DNA from 2 places in the Microbacterium sufflavum genome. Region 2 is predicted to be linked to the other one. Evidence: predicted binding sites of a transcription regulator. Region 2 holds the regulator's gene; the other holds the start of a gene.
The links. Region 2 encodes HrcA, which represses chaperone genes, less so after heat shock. Its sites were predicted from a motif close to TTNGCACTCGNNNNNNNCGAGTGCNAA; they were not measured.
Positions count from the first base shown of each region.

Region 1: groL (chaperonin GroEL) is a predicted target of HrcA. The motif match lies at 1,597-1,623, and genes of this name have one in related genera.

Region 1 is NZ_JAHWXK010000001.1:33,210-40,855, forward strand. It holds gene groL (chaperonin GroEL) at 1-1,560, opposite strand, end outside; gene KZC56_RS00185 (LytR C-terminal domain-containing protein) at 1,684-2,262, opposite strand; gene KZC56_RS00190 (DUF3263 domain-containing protein) at 2,332-2,589, opposite strand; gene KZC56_RS00195 (DUF2332 domain-containing protein) at 2,599-3,591, opposite strand; gene msrB (peptide-methionine (R)-S-oxide reductase MsrB) at 3,664-4,068, shown strand; gene KZC56_RS00205 (nitroreductase family protein) at 4,065-4,760, shown strand; gene KZC56_RS00210 (DMT family transporter) at 4,761-5,672, opposite strand; gene KZC56_RS00215 (ABC transporter ATP-binding protein) at 5,883-6,794, shown strand; gene KZC56_RS00220 (ABC transporter permease) at 6,791-7,603, shown strand; gene KZC56_RS00225 (sensor histidine kinase) at 7,613-7,646, shown strand, end outside.
Region 2 is NZ_JAHWXK010000002.1:228,298-235,943, forward strand. It holds gene KZC56_RS15655 (ABC transporter permease) at 1-26, opposite strand, end outside; gene lepA (translation elongation factor 4) at 269-2,122, shown strand; gene KZC56_RS15665 (DUF1990 domain-containing protein) at 2,194-2,847, shown strand; gene hemW (radical SAM family heme chaperone HemW) at 2,847-4,064, shown strand; gene hrcA (heat-inducible transcriptional repressor HrcA) at 4,169-5,200, shown strand; gene dnaJ (molecular chaperone DnaJ) at 5,233-6,348, shown strand; gene KZC56_RS15685 (16S rRNA (uracil(1498)-N(3))-methyltransferase) at 6,351-7,079, shown strand; gene KZC56_RS15690 (HIT domain-containing protein) at 7,117-7,464, shown strand; gene KZC56_RS15695 (PhoH family protein) at 7,511-7,646, shown strand, end outside.

The DNA.
Region 1 (7,646 bases), on a different contig from region 2:
GGCGACGACGGCCTCCGTCGTCAGGAACAGGCCGGCGATCGACGCGGCGTTCTGCAGCGCGGAGCGCGTGACCTTCGCCGGGTCGATGATGCCCTGTGCGAACATGTCGCCGTACTCGCCGCTGGCGGCGTTGAGGCCCTGGCCCGCGGGGAGCTCGGAGACCTTGTTGGCGACGACACCCGGCTCGAGACCGGCGTTGAGGGCGATCTGCTTGAGCGGAGCCTCGATCGCCACGCGGACGATGTTCGCACCGGTCGCCTCGTCACCCTCGAGGGACAGGGCGTCGAGCGCCTTGGTGCCGGACTGGATGAGCGCGACGCCACCACCGGGGACGATGCCCTCCTCGACGGCCGCCTTCGCGTTGCGCACGGCGTCCTCGATGCGGTGCTTGCGCTCCTTGAGCTCGACCTCGGTTGCAGCGCCCGCCTTGATGACGGCCACGCCACCGGCGAGCTTCGCCAGGCGCTCCTGCAGCTTCTCGCGGTCGTAGTCGCTGTCGGTGTTCTCGATCTCGCGACGGATCTGCGTGACGCGACCCTCGATCTGGTCGGCCTCGCCGGCACCCTCGACGATCGTGGTCTCGTCCTTGGTGACGATGACCTTGCGGGCACGACCCAGCAGGTCGAGCGTCGCGTTCTCGAGCTTCAGGCCCACCTCTTCGGTGATGACCTGGCCGCCGGTGAGGATCGCGATGTCCTGCAGCTGCGCCTTGCGACGGTCGCCGAAGCCGGGAGCCTTGACGGCGACCGACTTGAAGATGCCCTTGAGCTTGTTCAGCACGAGCGTCGCCAGAGCCTCGCCCTCGACGTCCTCGGCGATGATGACGAGCTCCTTGCCGTCCTGGATCACCTTGTCGACGATGGGCAGGAGGTCCTTGATGTTCGAGACCTTCTGGTTGGCGATGAGGATGTACGGGTCCTCGAACACGGCCTCCTGGCGCTCCGGGTCCGTGACGAAGTACGGGTTCAGGTAGCCCTTGTCGAAGCGCATGCCCTCGGTGAGCTCGAGCTCGGTGCCGAAGGTCTGCGACTCCTCGACGGTGACCACACCCTCCTTGCCGACCTTGTCGATCGCCTCGGCGATCAGCTCACCGATGGCCGGGTCTGCCGCCGAGATGGACGCGGTCGCGGCGATCTGCTCCTTGGAGTCGATCTCCTTCGCGCTGCTCAGCAGCTCCTCGGTGATGGCGGCGACGGCCTTCTCGATGCCGCGCTTGAGGGAGATGGGGTCGGCGCCGGCCGCGACGTTGCGCAGACCCTCGCGGACCAGGGCCTGGGCGAGCACCGTGGCGGTCGTCGTGCCGTCACCGGCGACGTCGTCGGTCTTCTTGGCGACCTCCTTGACGAGCTCCGCGCCGATCTTCTCGTACGGGTCGTCCAGCTCGATCTCCTTGGCGATGGAGACACCGTCGTTCGTGATCGTGGGGGCGCCCCACTTCTTCTCGAGCACGACGTTGCGACCACGCGGGCCGAGGGTCACCTTGACCGCGTCGGCGAGGATGTTGAGGCCACGCTCGAGGCCGCGGCGGGCCTCCTCATCGAAGGCGATGATCTTTGCCATGAGTTTTGTCGTCCCTCCTGGACGTAGACGGTGGGTTTAGCACTCAGAGTGAGAGAGTGCTAACGCCATTCTGGCACTCGACACCATCGAGTGCAAGCCGCGTCGCCCGCCTGTGGAGGGGCGTCAGGGAGCGGGAGTCTCCTCGGACTGCTCCGGCGCCGACGCTGAGCGATCGAGGCCGATCACGACGGTGAGCTGCTTGCCGCCCGTCTCGTTCAGATCGGCGTAGAAGTCGTCCTGCTTCACCGCAGCGCCGCCGATCACCCCGGCGAGACCCACGGCCGCCTGCTCGTCCGCGTCGTCGACGTAGTAGATGGTCGTCGTGGCGAAGTCGTCGCTCGCGCTGTCCGTGGCGAACACGATCCCCGCCGGCCAGCCGGCATTGATGAGAGTGTCACGCATCTGGTCGTCGAGGCCGGAATCAGGGGTCGCGTTGAGGATCATGACCGAGTAGCTCGGGTCGACCACACCCGTCTCCTCCGGTGTCGGCACCGCGCTGGGGCCCGCCTCGGGGAACAGCTCGATGCGCCCCATGACGACCAGCGAACCGAAGATCCCGGCGATGATCAGGACGAGCGCAGCCACGAAGGACCACAGCAGGACCACCCAGCCGTTCATGCCCGGAGCCTCCGCGCGGTGGGCCCCGACGCGTCCGGAGGCGCGGGGAACGTCATCGAATCGGTCACGGGAGGGCTTGGACACCCCTCGATGCTAGCGGCACGATGCTGGCAATCCGCGACGGAGGCCAGCGAGCGGAGCGAAGCGGGTCCGTCAGCCGACGAAGCCGGGCATGCGCGCCGCCCGTCGGGTGCCCCGGGTGTCGCGGAGCCGTCGCAGCCGCCGCACCAGGACCGGGTCGAACGCCAGGGCCGCCTCCGAGTCGATGAGTCGTCCGAGCAGCTGGTAGTAGCGCGCCGCGCTCATGCCGAGGGTGCTGCGGATGACCTCTTCCTTCATGCCGCCATGCCGCGGCCAGGCGGCTTCGAGGGCGAGGATCGCGCGGTCGCGTTCCGTGAGGTCTCCGAGCATGGCTCCAGGTTAGGACGCGGTGACGTCATCGCCCGCGCGCCACTCCCACCATAGCCCGAGCGGGTCGGCCGCCGCCCGCACCCTGCCGTCGAGCGCGACCACGAAGCCGGACCATGTCGTCGCGTCCACGGACGGCCGCCACACGTCGAGCAGTCCGGGTGGGTCGATCGTGATCCATCGCGCCGGCAGCCCCTGGATCTGCGCGACGAGAGCCTCGCGCGCACGGCGGGGGATGTGGACGAGCACCCCGGGCGTCGTGACGACGGGGGTGGCACCCACAGGCATCATCGCCAGGAGCTCCTCGAGCCTCTCGGCCGCGTCGCCGGCGAGCAGCAGCGGTGGATCGGCTGCGACGATGTCGAGCGCGGCCTCGATGCGGCGCTCGCGCCCGGACTCCCCCGGCCACACGAGCCCGCGCAGCCACCGCCGGTCTCCGTCGTCCGCGGCATCGAGCGGTGCGAGATCGATGCCGCCCCGCCACACGACCTCGGGCAGGCGAACACTCGGCATCGTCCCCGTCACCCGACTCTGCAGCACGACCGGGGAGGGACCGTCGTGCGGGTCGACGGCGAGCCGTTCGGAGCCCTCGGCCGTCACGTAGCGATACGAGTACCGGTCTGGGTACAGGCAGAGACCGGCCGATGCGCCGAGCTCGAGAAGCGCGATCGGCCCCTCGATCTCGGAGAGGACCGGGAGCAGCGCCGCCAGCCGCAGCGGCTCGTTCGTCTGCAGGGACCGCGCCGCGCACTCGGCCACGAGCACGTCGGCGTGCGCCAGGACGAAGGCGCGCCACGCCGCGTAGTCCTCGAGCGGGGCGCCCAGCAGCCGGGACACCGCGAACACCAGCGGTGGCTGGCGGTGCGTCTCCGGGATGCGACGCAGCACATCGCGCAGCTGCTCGTCATCGCTGACGCCGGCCGCCCACTCCCCGTACAGGGCGCTGCGCCCGGGGGCCTCGTCGCGCGCGAAGCGGGCATAGCGCTCCCGGATCGGGTCGGTCATGCGTCCATTCTGACGCGCAGCGCCGAGACACCGCCGCAGCGTGGAGAATGGAGAGGACCCGAGGAGGACGCAATGTCGTACAGCGTGGACAAGACCGAAGACGAGTGGCGCAAGGAGCTCGGCGAAGAGCAGTACGCGGTGCTGCGCCAGGCCGCGACCGAGCGCGCCTGGACCGGAGAACTGCTCGACGAGGAGCGCGCCGGCCTGTACACGTGCGGAGCGTGCGGCGCCGAGCTGTTCAAGAGCGGCACCAAGTTCGACTCCGGGTGCGGGTGGCCCAGCTTCTACGAGTCGATCCGGCCCGACGCCGTGGAGCTCCTGGAGGACGACAGCCTGGGCATGGTGCGCACCGAGGTCCGCTGCGCGACGTGCGGCTCGCACCTCGGGCACGTGTTCCCCGACGGCTTCGGCACTCCCACGGGCGACCGCTACTGCATGAACTCGATCGCGCTGAACTTCACGCCAGACGAGTCGTGAGCGCGCTCGACGCCGTCCGCGCACGACAGTCCTGGTCGAAGGTCGGAGACACCGCGCCCGGGCGGGAAGAACTGCTGGCCCTGGTGGCCGCGGCCGGACGCGTCGCCGATCACTCCTCGCTGCGACCGTGGCGGCTGATCGAGCTGCGCGGCGCCGATCGAGAGGCCCTCGGAGCAGCGATCGCCCAGGCGCAGGGCGACGACTCCCCCTCGACGAAGCCGCTGCGCGCCCCCCTGCTGATCGCGGTGGTGGCCAGCTACCAGCCGAGCGAGAAGGTGCCGCGGTGGGAGCAGGAGGCCGTCGCCTCCGGCGTCGCCCACGTGCTCAGCCTCCTGCTGGACGAAGCAGGGTGGGGTGTGATCTGGCGCACCGGACATTTCACGCGGTCGCAGCCGGTCGCGGCGATGCACGGCCTCGCCGACGACGAGGAGCTGCTGGGCTGGCTGTACGTCGGCGACAAACCGCCGGGGAAGTCGCCGGGCCGACGCAAGGCCGTCGACGCGCGCAGACTGCTGACGCGTCTTCCCTCGACCCAACCGGCCGTCGCCGCCGCCGAGCCCGCCGAGCTCGCCGAGAACGAGAAGAAGGCCGAGGCGAACGCGGAGAAGAAGTCCGCCAAGAAGGCGAAGAAGAAGGCGAAGAAGGCCGCCAAGAAGGCGAAGAAGAAGGCCGCGAAGGAGAACCCCGCGTAGTCACCGGCCACGACGCCGCGGCACTGCCACGACGACCGACGCCACCGCGACGACGACCATCGCGATCACCTGCCACAGCGCCGGTCCCGCCTCCGCAGGCCACAGCACGTCGATCACCACCGAGGTCACCAGCTGGCCCAGCACCGAGCCGAGCCCCATCAGCAGCACTCCCGTGTGAGCCACGATGAACGCGCCGAGCAGGATGTACGCGGCACCGAGGAACCCGCCGAGGTAGAGCCACGGCTCGGCCGGGAGGGGGTCCGGCGCTCCGCGCAGCGCGACGCTCAGGGCCGCGGCGACCGCGAGCACGACCGTCCCGGCGATGAAGCTCATGAGCGTGGCGGCGATGGGCGACTGCACGCGCTGCGCCAAACGCCCGTTGGTCGCGGCCTGCCAGGCGATGCCCACTCCCGCGAGGAACGGCAGCACCAGCATCCACAGCGGAGCGGACGCCAGGACGTCGCCCGACAGGGAGATCGCGACCGCGGCGAGCGCCAGCGCCCCACCGAGCAGGCGACCGGGGGTCACCGCGACGACGCCCGCGGGCCCGAAGCCGATCCGGTCCAGCACCAGGCCGTGGAGCGTCTGCCCCGCCACCACGCCGACCGTGAACAGCGAGACGCCGAGGACGCCCGCTGTGAGCCCCTGCGTCGAGACCGTGAGGGCCCCGCACGCGCCGCCGAGGAGCATCCAGAACGGGACGGAGCGCCCGCGGACCCCCCGCCATAGCCGTACGGCACCGCGACGGGCGAACGGCAGGAGCGCGATCACGACCGCGAGCGCCACGAGCCCGACCGAGAAGGAGAGGAAGCCCGCGACGATGCCGTTGTCGACCCGTACGCCCAGCACCCCGTTGATCCGCGCCTGGATGGCGGTCATGACGCCGATGGCGACGGCTCCGCCGAGGGCCAGGGGCGCGGGGAGTCGACGGGCGTCTGTCACCCGTCGACCCTATCCGAGCCCCGGAACCCGACGGCCCACGGTGCTCACGGCGCAGCATGGTGGCCCCGGACAGCGCCCCCGCGCAAGCGGTCACTCATCCTTCCGGGGGAGGATCCGGAGCGCGCGGAAAGGTACCGCGGGCGGACGCGCGCGGCGGGCGCCGTCCGTAGCGTGGACGACATGATCACAGCAGAAGGCCTCACCAAGAGGTTCGGAGACAAGACGGCCGTCGATGACGTGTCGTTCACCGTCCAGCCGGGCACGGTCACCGGGTTCCTCGGCCCGAACGGTGCCGGGAAGTCGACGACCATGCGCCTGATCGTCGGACTCGACCGGCCCACCTCGGGTCGCGCTGCCGTCGGCGGGCGCGAATACCGCAAGCTCCGCGCCCCGCTCACCGAGGTCGGGGTGCTCCTCGACGCGAAGGCCGTGCACACCGGGCGCACCGCCAGGAATCATCTGCGGGCGATGGCCGCGACCCACGGCATCCCCGACTCGCGGGTCGACGAGGTGATCGACCTCGCCGGCATCGGCTCCGTCGCCCGCAAGCGCGCCGGGAAGTTCTCCCTGGGCATGGGCCAGCGCCTCGGGATCGCCTCGGCTCTACTGGGTGACCCGCACACGTTGATCCTCGACGAGCCGGTCAACGGTCTCGACCCCGAGGGTGTGCGCTGGGTGCGGCAGTTCGTGCGCCACGCCGCCTCGGAGGGGCGGACCGTGCTGCTGTCGAGCCACCTGATGAGCGAGATGGCGCAGACCGCCGACCACGTGATCGTGATGGGACGCGGGCGTGTCCTCGCCGATGCTCCCCTCGCGGACCTCGTGCGTTCGTGGACCAGGAACACCGTTCGGGTGCGCACGCCGCGTCCCGCGGAGCTCGCCGCGGCCGTGGGGGCGCCGGACGTCGAGATCGTCAGCTCCGCGCCGGATCTGCTCGACATCGTCGGTCTCCCGGCCGCACGCATCGGCGACCTGGCTGCCGAACGCGGTATCCCCCTGCACGAACTCACGCCCACCACCGGCTCTCTCGAGGACGCCTACCTCGCTCTCACCGGCGACGCCGTCGAGTACCGCACGAAGGAGCTCTCATGACCACGCAGGCCCCCGTCGCCACGACACCGCGCGTCGACACCGGTCGCCGGCTCACCTTCTTCCGGGCCGTCCGCAGCGAGACCATCAAGCTCACCACGCTGCGCTCCACGTGGTGGTCCATCGCGATCGCCGCCGTCCTCACGATCGGCATCGCCATGCTGATCGCCCAGGCGGTGGACGTTCCGGGGTTCGAACCCATCCAGGCCGTGGTCATGCCGATCCAGTTCACGATGCTGTTGGCGGGCATCATCGGCGCGATCGCGGTGACCGGCGAGTACTCGACCGGCATGATCCGCTCGACGCTCACGGCCGTTCCGGTGCGCGGGGCCGTCCTGCTCGCGAAGTCGCTCGTGCTGGCGCTGTTCCTGTTCGTGTCCTCGCTCGTGATCTTCGGTGTCGCGGCCGTGGCGGTCGGGATGATCGTCGGTTCCCGCGATCAGAGCATCGACTGGTCCGACCCGTCGGCGTCGTTCCTGCCGATCCTGGTCGCATCCCTGTCGATGTCGGTGTTCGCCCTGATCGGCGTCGCGTTCGGGTTCATCCTGCGCTCGGGCGCCGGCGCGATCGCCGCGACGGTCGGCCTGCTGTTCGTGCTGCCGATCGTCGGGAACTTCTTCTCGATGGCCGGTGAGGCGTGGGCGTGGGTGGTGGATGCCGCGACCTATCTTCCGGTGGCGGCCGCGCAGAGCGCGATCCTCCCGGGTGAGGGAGCGGCGATCGAGGCCCCCGTCGCCTTTCTGACGCTCGCTTGCTGGGTGGTCGGAGCGCTGCTTGCCGCATGGGCGGTCCTGCGCACGCGCGACGCGTAGAGTCGGCCCGTGAGGAGAACGCGCAGCCGCAGCGACTCGATCC
Region 2 (7,646 bases):
GCGCGGCGTGCGAGGTACTTGATCAAGGGGGATTGTCTTTCTCTTCTCCAGACGCGCTCGGGATCCGCCGACGCAACGCTGAGCCGGGCGGATGAATCGGGCGCCATCCGCCGTTCTGCGCGACGCGACAGCCCTCACGGAGTCTGTGACGGAGTCGTATCGCTTACGGGATCCGGTGTCACGGATTGATCCCGGGCAACTTCGGGAGACTATCACCGATGTCCCCGAATGGGGATTCCCCTGCCCCTCACCGTAGAATCGACGGGACATGTCCCCACGCGCTCTCACCCCGCTTCAGCCTGCCGCGACGCCGGCTGCGCAGATCCGCAATTTCTGCATCATCGCCCACATCGATCACGGCAAGTCGACGCTCGCCGACCGCATGCTCCAGATCACCGGAGTGGTGTCGGACCGGGACATGCGGGCGCAGTACCTCGACCGCATGGACATCGAGCGCGAGCGCGGCATCACCATCAAGAGCCAGGCCGTGCGCATGCCCTGGGAGATCGACGGCGAGCCGTTCGCGCTGAACATGATCGACACCCCCGGCCACGTGGACTTCACCTACGAGGTGTCGCGCTCCCTCGCCGCGTGCGAGGGGGCGATCCTCCTGGTCGACGCCGCACAGGGGATCGAGGCGCAGACGCTCGCCAACCTCTACCTGGCGCTCGAGAACGACCTGCACATCATCCCGGTCCTCAACAAGATCGACCTCCCGGCGGCCGACCCGGAGAAGTACGCGAAGGAGCTCGCCTCCCTCATCGGGGGCAAGCCGGAAGACGTGCTGCGCGTCTCGGGCAAGACCGGCGTCGGCGTCGAGGATCTGCTCGACCGCCTCGTGCGGGAGATCCCCGCGCCGGTCGGAGACGCCGAAGCTCCCGCCCGCGCCATGATCTTCGACTCCGTGTACGACGCGTACCGCGGCGTCGTCACCTATGTGCGCATGGTCGACGGCAGCCTCTCCCCGCGCGAGCGCATCCAGATGATGTCGACCGGCGCCAACCACGAGGCTCTCGAGGTCGGGGTGTCCAGCCCTGAGCCGACGCCCACGAAGGGCCTCGGCGTCGGCGAGGTGGGCTACCTCATCACCGGCGTGAAGGACGTGCGCCAGTCGAAGGTCGGCGACACCATCACGAACGCGCGCAAGCCCGCCGCCGACGCGCTTCCCGGCTACACCGACCCGAAGCCGATGGTGTTCTCGGGCATCTACCCGATCGACGGCAGCGACTACGCGGAACTGCGCGAGGCCCTCGACAAGCTCAAGCTCTCCGACGCGTCGCTGCAGTACGAGCCGGAGACCTCGGTCGCGCTCGGCTTCGGCTTCCGCTGCGGCTTCCTCGGCCTGCTGCACCTGGAGATCGTGACGGAGCGGCTCGCGCGCGAGTTCGGCCTCGACCTCATCACCACGGCGCCGAGCGTGATCTACGAGGTCGTCACCAGCGACACCGGCGAGACGGTCACGGTCACGAACCCGAGCGAGTACCCCGATGGGCGCATCGGCTCGGTGTCGGAGCCGATGGTGAAGGCGGCGATCCTGCTGCCCAAGGACTACGTCGGCACCGTGATGGAGCTGTGCCAGTCGCGGCGCGGCACGCTGCTGGGCATGGAGTACTTCTCGGAGGAGCGCGTCGAGCTGCGCTACAACATGCCGCTCGGCGAGATCGTGTTCGACTTCTTCGACCAGCTCAAGTCCAAGACGCAGGGGTACGCCTCGCTCGACTACGAGCCCTCCGGTCAGCAGGAAGCCGACCTGGTGAAGGTCGACATCCTCCTCCAGGGCGAGAAGGTCGACGCCTTCAGCTCGATCGTGCACCGCGACAAGGCCTACGCGTACGGCACGATGATGGCCGAGCGCCTGCGCAAGCTCATCCCTCGCCAGCAGTTCGAGGTGCCGATCCAGGCGGCGATCGGTGCGCGCATCATCGCCCGCGAGACCATCCGCGCGATCCGCAAGGACGTGCTCGCCAAGTGCTACGGCGGTGACATCACCCGCAAGCGCAAGCTCCTCGAGAAGCAGAAGGAGGGCAAGAAGCGCATGAAGATGGTCGGCCGCGTCGAGGTCCCCCAGGAGGCGTTCATCGCGGCGCTCTCCGGCGACGTCGAGGGCAAGGACAAGAAGTAACCCGGGCGATCCTGGGCGCTCCCGTGGTGCGGGGGGTGTTCGCCCAGGGAACCCGAAGTAGGCTGGATCTCATGCGGCGCGGGACTTTCCGAGACGACACGGTGGACTATGCGGCCGTGGGTGCGACCCACGCCCCCGACCTGATGCAGTACCCGCCGGAGCGCAGCATCCCGGCGGAGGAGTCCTGGCGGATCGGCAGCGGCGAGGAGCGGTTCCAGACGGCGGGCGAGGCCCTGCTGTCGTGGACGGCGCAGCGCGCAGCCGGACTCTCGGTGGAAGACGTGCGTCCTGCCCCGGGCCCCGCGTACGCCGGGGTCAGCTTCGACGCCGAGGGCAACCCGATCGCGCCGAGCAAGCGCGATGTCGAGCCGCGCTATGACGCGGAGGGCATGCCGTTCGTCGGCGCCGGGATGACGCTGCACCTGCGCGGTCGGGTGGGCGGCATGCGCGCCGACTCCGAGCTGCGCGTGATCTCGGTCACCGAGGAGACACGGCGCATCGGCTTCGTGCTCGGGACGATCGGGGGCTCGGTCGTCAGCGGCGAGGAGTCGTTCGACGTCGACTGGCGCGAGGACAACGACGAGGTGTGGTTCACGGTGCGCGCGTTCGACGCGCCCAACGCGCTCGTCTACCGCCTGATCCCGGCACTCATGAAGCGGCGCCGCCGCGAGCTGTTCGCGCGGTACCTGCGCGCGATCTCCCCGCTGTACGCGACCCCCGTCTGATGGCGGGACCGCTTCCCCTCGGCGATCCGGCTCCCGCCGACGGCCGCCTGCCCGACGACCTGCCGATCTCTGCCGACACCCCGTTCTCGGCGTACCTGCACGTGCCGTTCTGCCGCGTGCGCTGCGGCTACTGCGACTTCAACACCTATACGTCGAGCGAGCTGCGCGGCGCGAAGCAGGAGGACTATGCGTCGACCCTGATCGGCGAGATCGCCCTCGCTCGCGGCGTGCTGGACGCCGCGGGGGCGCTGCGACCGATGGACACGGTGTTCTTCGGGGGCGGCACGCCGACGCTGCTGCCCCCGGGCGACCTCGCGCGCATGCTCGGCGCGGCGACCGCGGCGTTCGGGCTCGCGCCGGGTGCCGAGGTGACGGTGGAGGCGAACCCCGACACGGTGACACCCGAGGTGGCGCGCACCCTCGCGCAGGCCGGCGTCACGCGGTTGTCGATCGGCATGCAGTCGGCGGTGCCGCACGTGCTCGCCGCTCTCGATCGCACGCATCAGCCGGAGAACGTGCGGACGGCGGTGGCCGCGGCCAAGGGTGCGGGACTGGACGTCAGCGTCGATCTCATCTACGGCGCGCCGGGGGAGTCGCTCGCCGACTGGGAGGCGTCGCTCGATGCGGCCCTCCAGCTCGAGTCGGACCACATCTCCGCGTACGCGTTGATCATCGAGGACGGGACGAAGCTCGCGCGGCAGATCCGTCGCGGCGAGGTGCCTACCCCCGACGACGACCTGCAGGCGGACATGTACGAGCTGGCCGACGAGCGGCTGGCCGCGGCGGGTTTCGAGTGGTACGAGGTCAGCAACTGGGCGCGCACGCCGGAGCAGCGGTCGCGGCACAACCTGGCGTACTGGCGGGGGAGCGACTGGTGGGGCTTCGGTCCCGGCGCGCACAGCCACGTGGCGGGACTGCGCTGGTGGAACGTGAAGCATCCGGCCGCCTACGCGCAGCGGCTCGCGGCGTCCGCGTCTCCGGCGGCGGGACGGGAGCGCCCCGACGTGGAGGCCCAGACGCTCGAGCGCATCCTGCTGCTCAGCCGCATCCGCGAGGGCATCGCGGTGGACGACCTGCCCGCGGCGAACCGCCCCCGCGTGGCCGGGCTCATCGCGGACGGCCTGATCGACGCGGCGGCGGCGCTCCGCGGGCGCGTGCAGCTCACCCTGCGCGGACGCCTCCTCGCCGACGCGGTGGTGCGCGAGCTCACCGACTGAGTGATCGGCGCGCGGGTTCGGAGAACTCCCGGTCGTACGCGGTAGGATTGGCACTCAGGGTGTCAGAGTGCCAGCGTCCGGTCGTCAGCGGGAAGGGGTGGGCCATGGTCACAGAGCGAGGACTCCAGGTTCTCCGCGCGATCGTGCAGGACTACGTCGAGACGCACGAGCCGGTGGGCAGCCGATCGATCGTCGACCGGCACTCGTTCGGGGTGTCCGCGGCGACGATCCGCAACGACATGGCGCAGCTCGAAGACGAGGAGCTCATCACCGCCCCCCACACGTCGTCCGGTCGCGTGCCCACCGACAAGGGCTACCGCGTCTTCGTCAACCACCTCGCCCAGCTCCGTCCCCTCTCCTCGGCGCAGCGCTCGGCGATCGAGTCGTTCCTCGCCGACCCCGCCGACCTCGACGACCTCATGGCGCGCACGGTGCGGGTACTGACGCAGCTCACGGGTCAGGTCGCGCTGGCGCAGTATCCGTCGTTCGCCCGCGCGCGGGTCACGCACGTGGAGCTCGTCGCGCTGGCCCCCAACCGTCTCCTGACCGTGCTGGTGACCGATGCCGGCGGCGTCTCGCAGCGGATGACGGTGCTGCCGGATGCGATCGACGAGGCCGATCTCGGTGTGCTCCGCGCCCGGCTCTCCGCGCTCATCACGGGGCAGGCGATCGCGGAGGCGTCCGAGCGGCTGCAGACCCTGCTGGCCGCGGAGGAGACGCCGCGCGACCGCGTGCTGCGCACTCTCGCCGGCGTCCTCGTCGACGAGCTGGGCGGGTTCCGTCAGGAGCGACTGGTGATGGCGGGCGCGGCGACCCTCGCCCGCCGCGAGCACGACTTCCGCGGCAGCATCCACCCCCTCCTCGAGGCGATCGAGGAGCAGGTGACGCTGCTGCGGCTGATGAGCGAGATGGTGGCCGACGAGCACGGCCTGGCGGCCAGCATCGGCACCGAGAACGCGCCGTTCGGTCTCGGCGAGGCGTCGATCGTCGCGAGCGACTACGCGGCACCGACCGGAACGGCGCGCGTCGGCGTGATGGGGCCGACGCGCATGGACTATCCGAGCAACCTGGCGGCGGCGCGGGCGGTGGCCCGCTACCTGTCGCGGATGCTCGACGACGACGAGGCCGGCCGCTGACGCGGCCCCACGGAACACGCAGAAGGGCGATTGTGGCGGACCACTATGAGGTTCTCGGGGTGTCCCGGGACGCTTCCACGGATGAGATCAAGAAGGCGTACCGCCGACTGGCGCGGCAGCTCCACCCGGACGTGAATCCGGGCGAGGACGCGGCCGAGCGGTTCAAGCTCGTCACCCACGCGTACGACGTGCTCAGCGACGAGGAGTCGCGACGCCGCTACGACATGGGCGGCGGGGACGGCGCCGCGGGCAACTTCGGCGGCTTCGGCGGGTTCGGCGACATCTTCGAGACGTTCTTCGGCGCCGCGCAGGGCGGTGGCCGCGGAGCCCGACCCCGGTCGCGGCGCGAGCGCGGTCAAGACGCCCTGGTGCGCGTGACGCTCGAGCTGGGCGACGTCGTGTTCGGCGCACACCGCGACATCGAGGTCGACACCGCGGTGCTGTGCGAGACGTGTCAGGGCTCGTGCTGCCAGGAGGGCACGTCGCCCGTCACGTGCGACATCTGCGGCGGCACCGGCCACGTGCAGCGTCAGGTGCGCAGCCTGCTCGGCAACGTCGTCACCTCGCAGCCGTGCGGCACGTGCGAGGGCTACGGCACCACCATCCCGTATCCGTGCGGCACGTGCGGCGGACAGGGGCGCGTGCGCTCGCGGCGCACCGTGTCGCTCGACATCCCCGCCGGCGTGGAGACCGGACTGCGCCTGCAGCTGCCGGGCTCCGGTGAGGTCGGTCGCGCCGGTGGCCCCAACGGCGACCTGTACGTGGAGGTCACGGTCACCCCGCACCCCGCGTTCAGCCGGGAGGGCGACGACCTCCTCGCGACGCTCGAGGTGTCGATGACCGATGCGATCCTCGGCACCGACACGTCGATCGAGGGCCTGGACGGCGAGGTCGACCTGGAGATCCGCCCCGGTGTGCAGTCCGGCGACGTGCTGACGATCAAGGGCCGCGGCATCACGCCGCTGCGCGGCACCCAGCGCGGCGACCTGCGGGTGGGCGTGCAGGTCGTGACACCCACGAAGCTCGACGCGTCGCAGCGCAAGCTCATCGAGGACTTCGCGAAGAAGGCGAAGGCTCCGGCCCCGCAGCTCGCCCAGTTCCAGCAGGGGCTGTTCTCGAAGCTGCGCGACCGGTTCCGCGGACACTGATCGTGGCGCTCCACTTCCTGGTCGAGACGGCGGGAGGCGCGGCCGTCGGCGACCTGGTCACACTGACCGGCGCCGAGGCGAAGCACGCCGCCGTGGTGCGTCGGCTGCGCGTCGGCGAGGCCGTGACGGTGGGGGACGGCCGCGGCGTGTGGCTGACCGGCGTCGCGGAGGAGGTCTCGCCGTCGCGCGTCGAGGTGCGGGTGCAGGAGCGCGCGGAGTCGCCGGCGCCGTCGCCGAGGGTCGTGCTGGTGCAGGCGCTCGCGAAGGGCGACCGTGACGAGCTCGCGGTGCAGGCGGCGTGCGAGCTCGGCGTGGACGAGATCGTGCCGTGGCAGGCGGGTCGCAGCATCTCGCGCTGGGAGGGGCCCAAGGCCGCGAAGGGTCGCGAGCGCTGGGCGACGATCGTGCGCGAGGCGGCCAAGCAGGCCCATCGCGCATGGGTGCCGGAGGTCGCGCCGGTCGAGTCGACCGCGCAGCTGGCGGCGCGCGCGGCGCAGCAGCGGGTGCTGCTGCTCGACCCGACCGCGCCAGGGCGGCTGTCCGACCTGGAGCCCGACGGCCGCGACCTCGTGCTGGTGGTGGGGCCCGAGGGCGGCATCTCCGCCGAGGAGCTGGAGCGGCTCACGGCGGCGGGCGCGGAGCGCGTGCTCCTCGGCGACACGGTGCTGCGCACGTCCACGGCCGGACCGGCGGCGATCGCGGTGCTGTCGGTCGCTCTCGGCCGCTGGTGACCGCCGCCGCGTGCAGGGGCCCCGGTAAGCTGAACGCATGAGCGAACCCTCGATCTTCACGCGCATCCTGAACGGGGACATCCCCGGTGAGATCCTGCTCGATGCGGGTCGGGTGTTCGTGATCCGCGACATCAACCCGCAGGCTCCGCTGCACGCGCTCGTGATCCCGAAGACCGAGGAGTACCGCGACGTGACGGAGCTCGCGGCGGGTGACCCGGGTCTGCTGGCCGAGATGGTCGCGGCAGCGAAGCGCATCGCCGACGAGCACGCCAACGGCGAGTACCGCCTCATCTTCAACAACGGCGCGAGCGCCGCCCAGTCCGTCTTCCACGTGCACGCCCATGTGCTCGGCAATCTCGAGGAGAACAAGCTCGTTGGCTTCTGACGATCAGGAAACCGTCACCGAACGCATCTACGCGGACGGTGTCGCGATGGTGCAGCTGCTCGGTCCGCAGGACCGCCTGCTGCGGATGCTGGAACGCGAGCACCGCGATGTGCAGGTGCTCGTCCGCGGCAACGAGATCACCCTGACGGGCGAGCGCGACGCCGTCGCGAAGGCGAAGAACC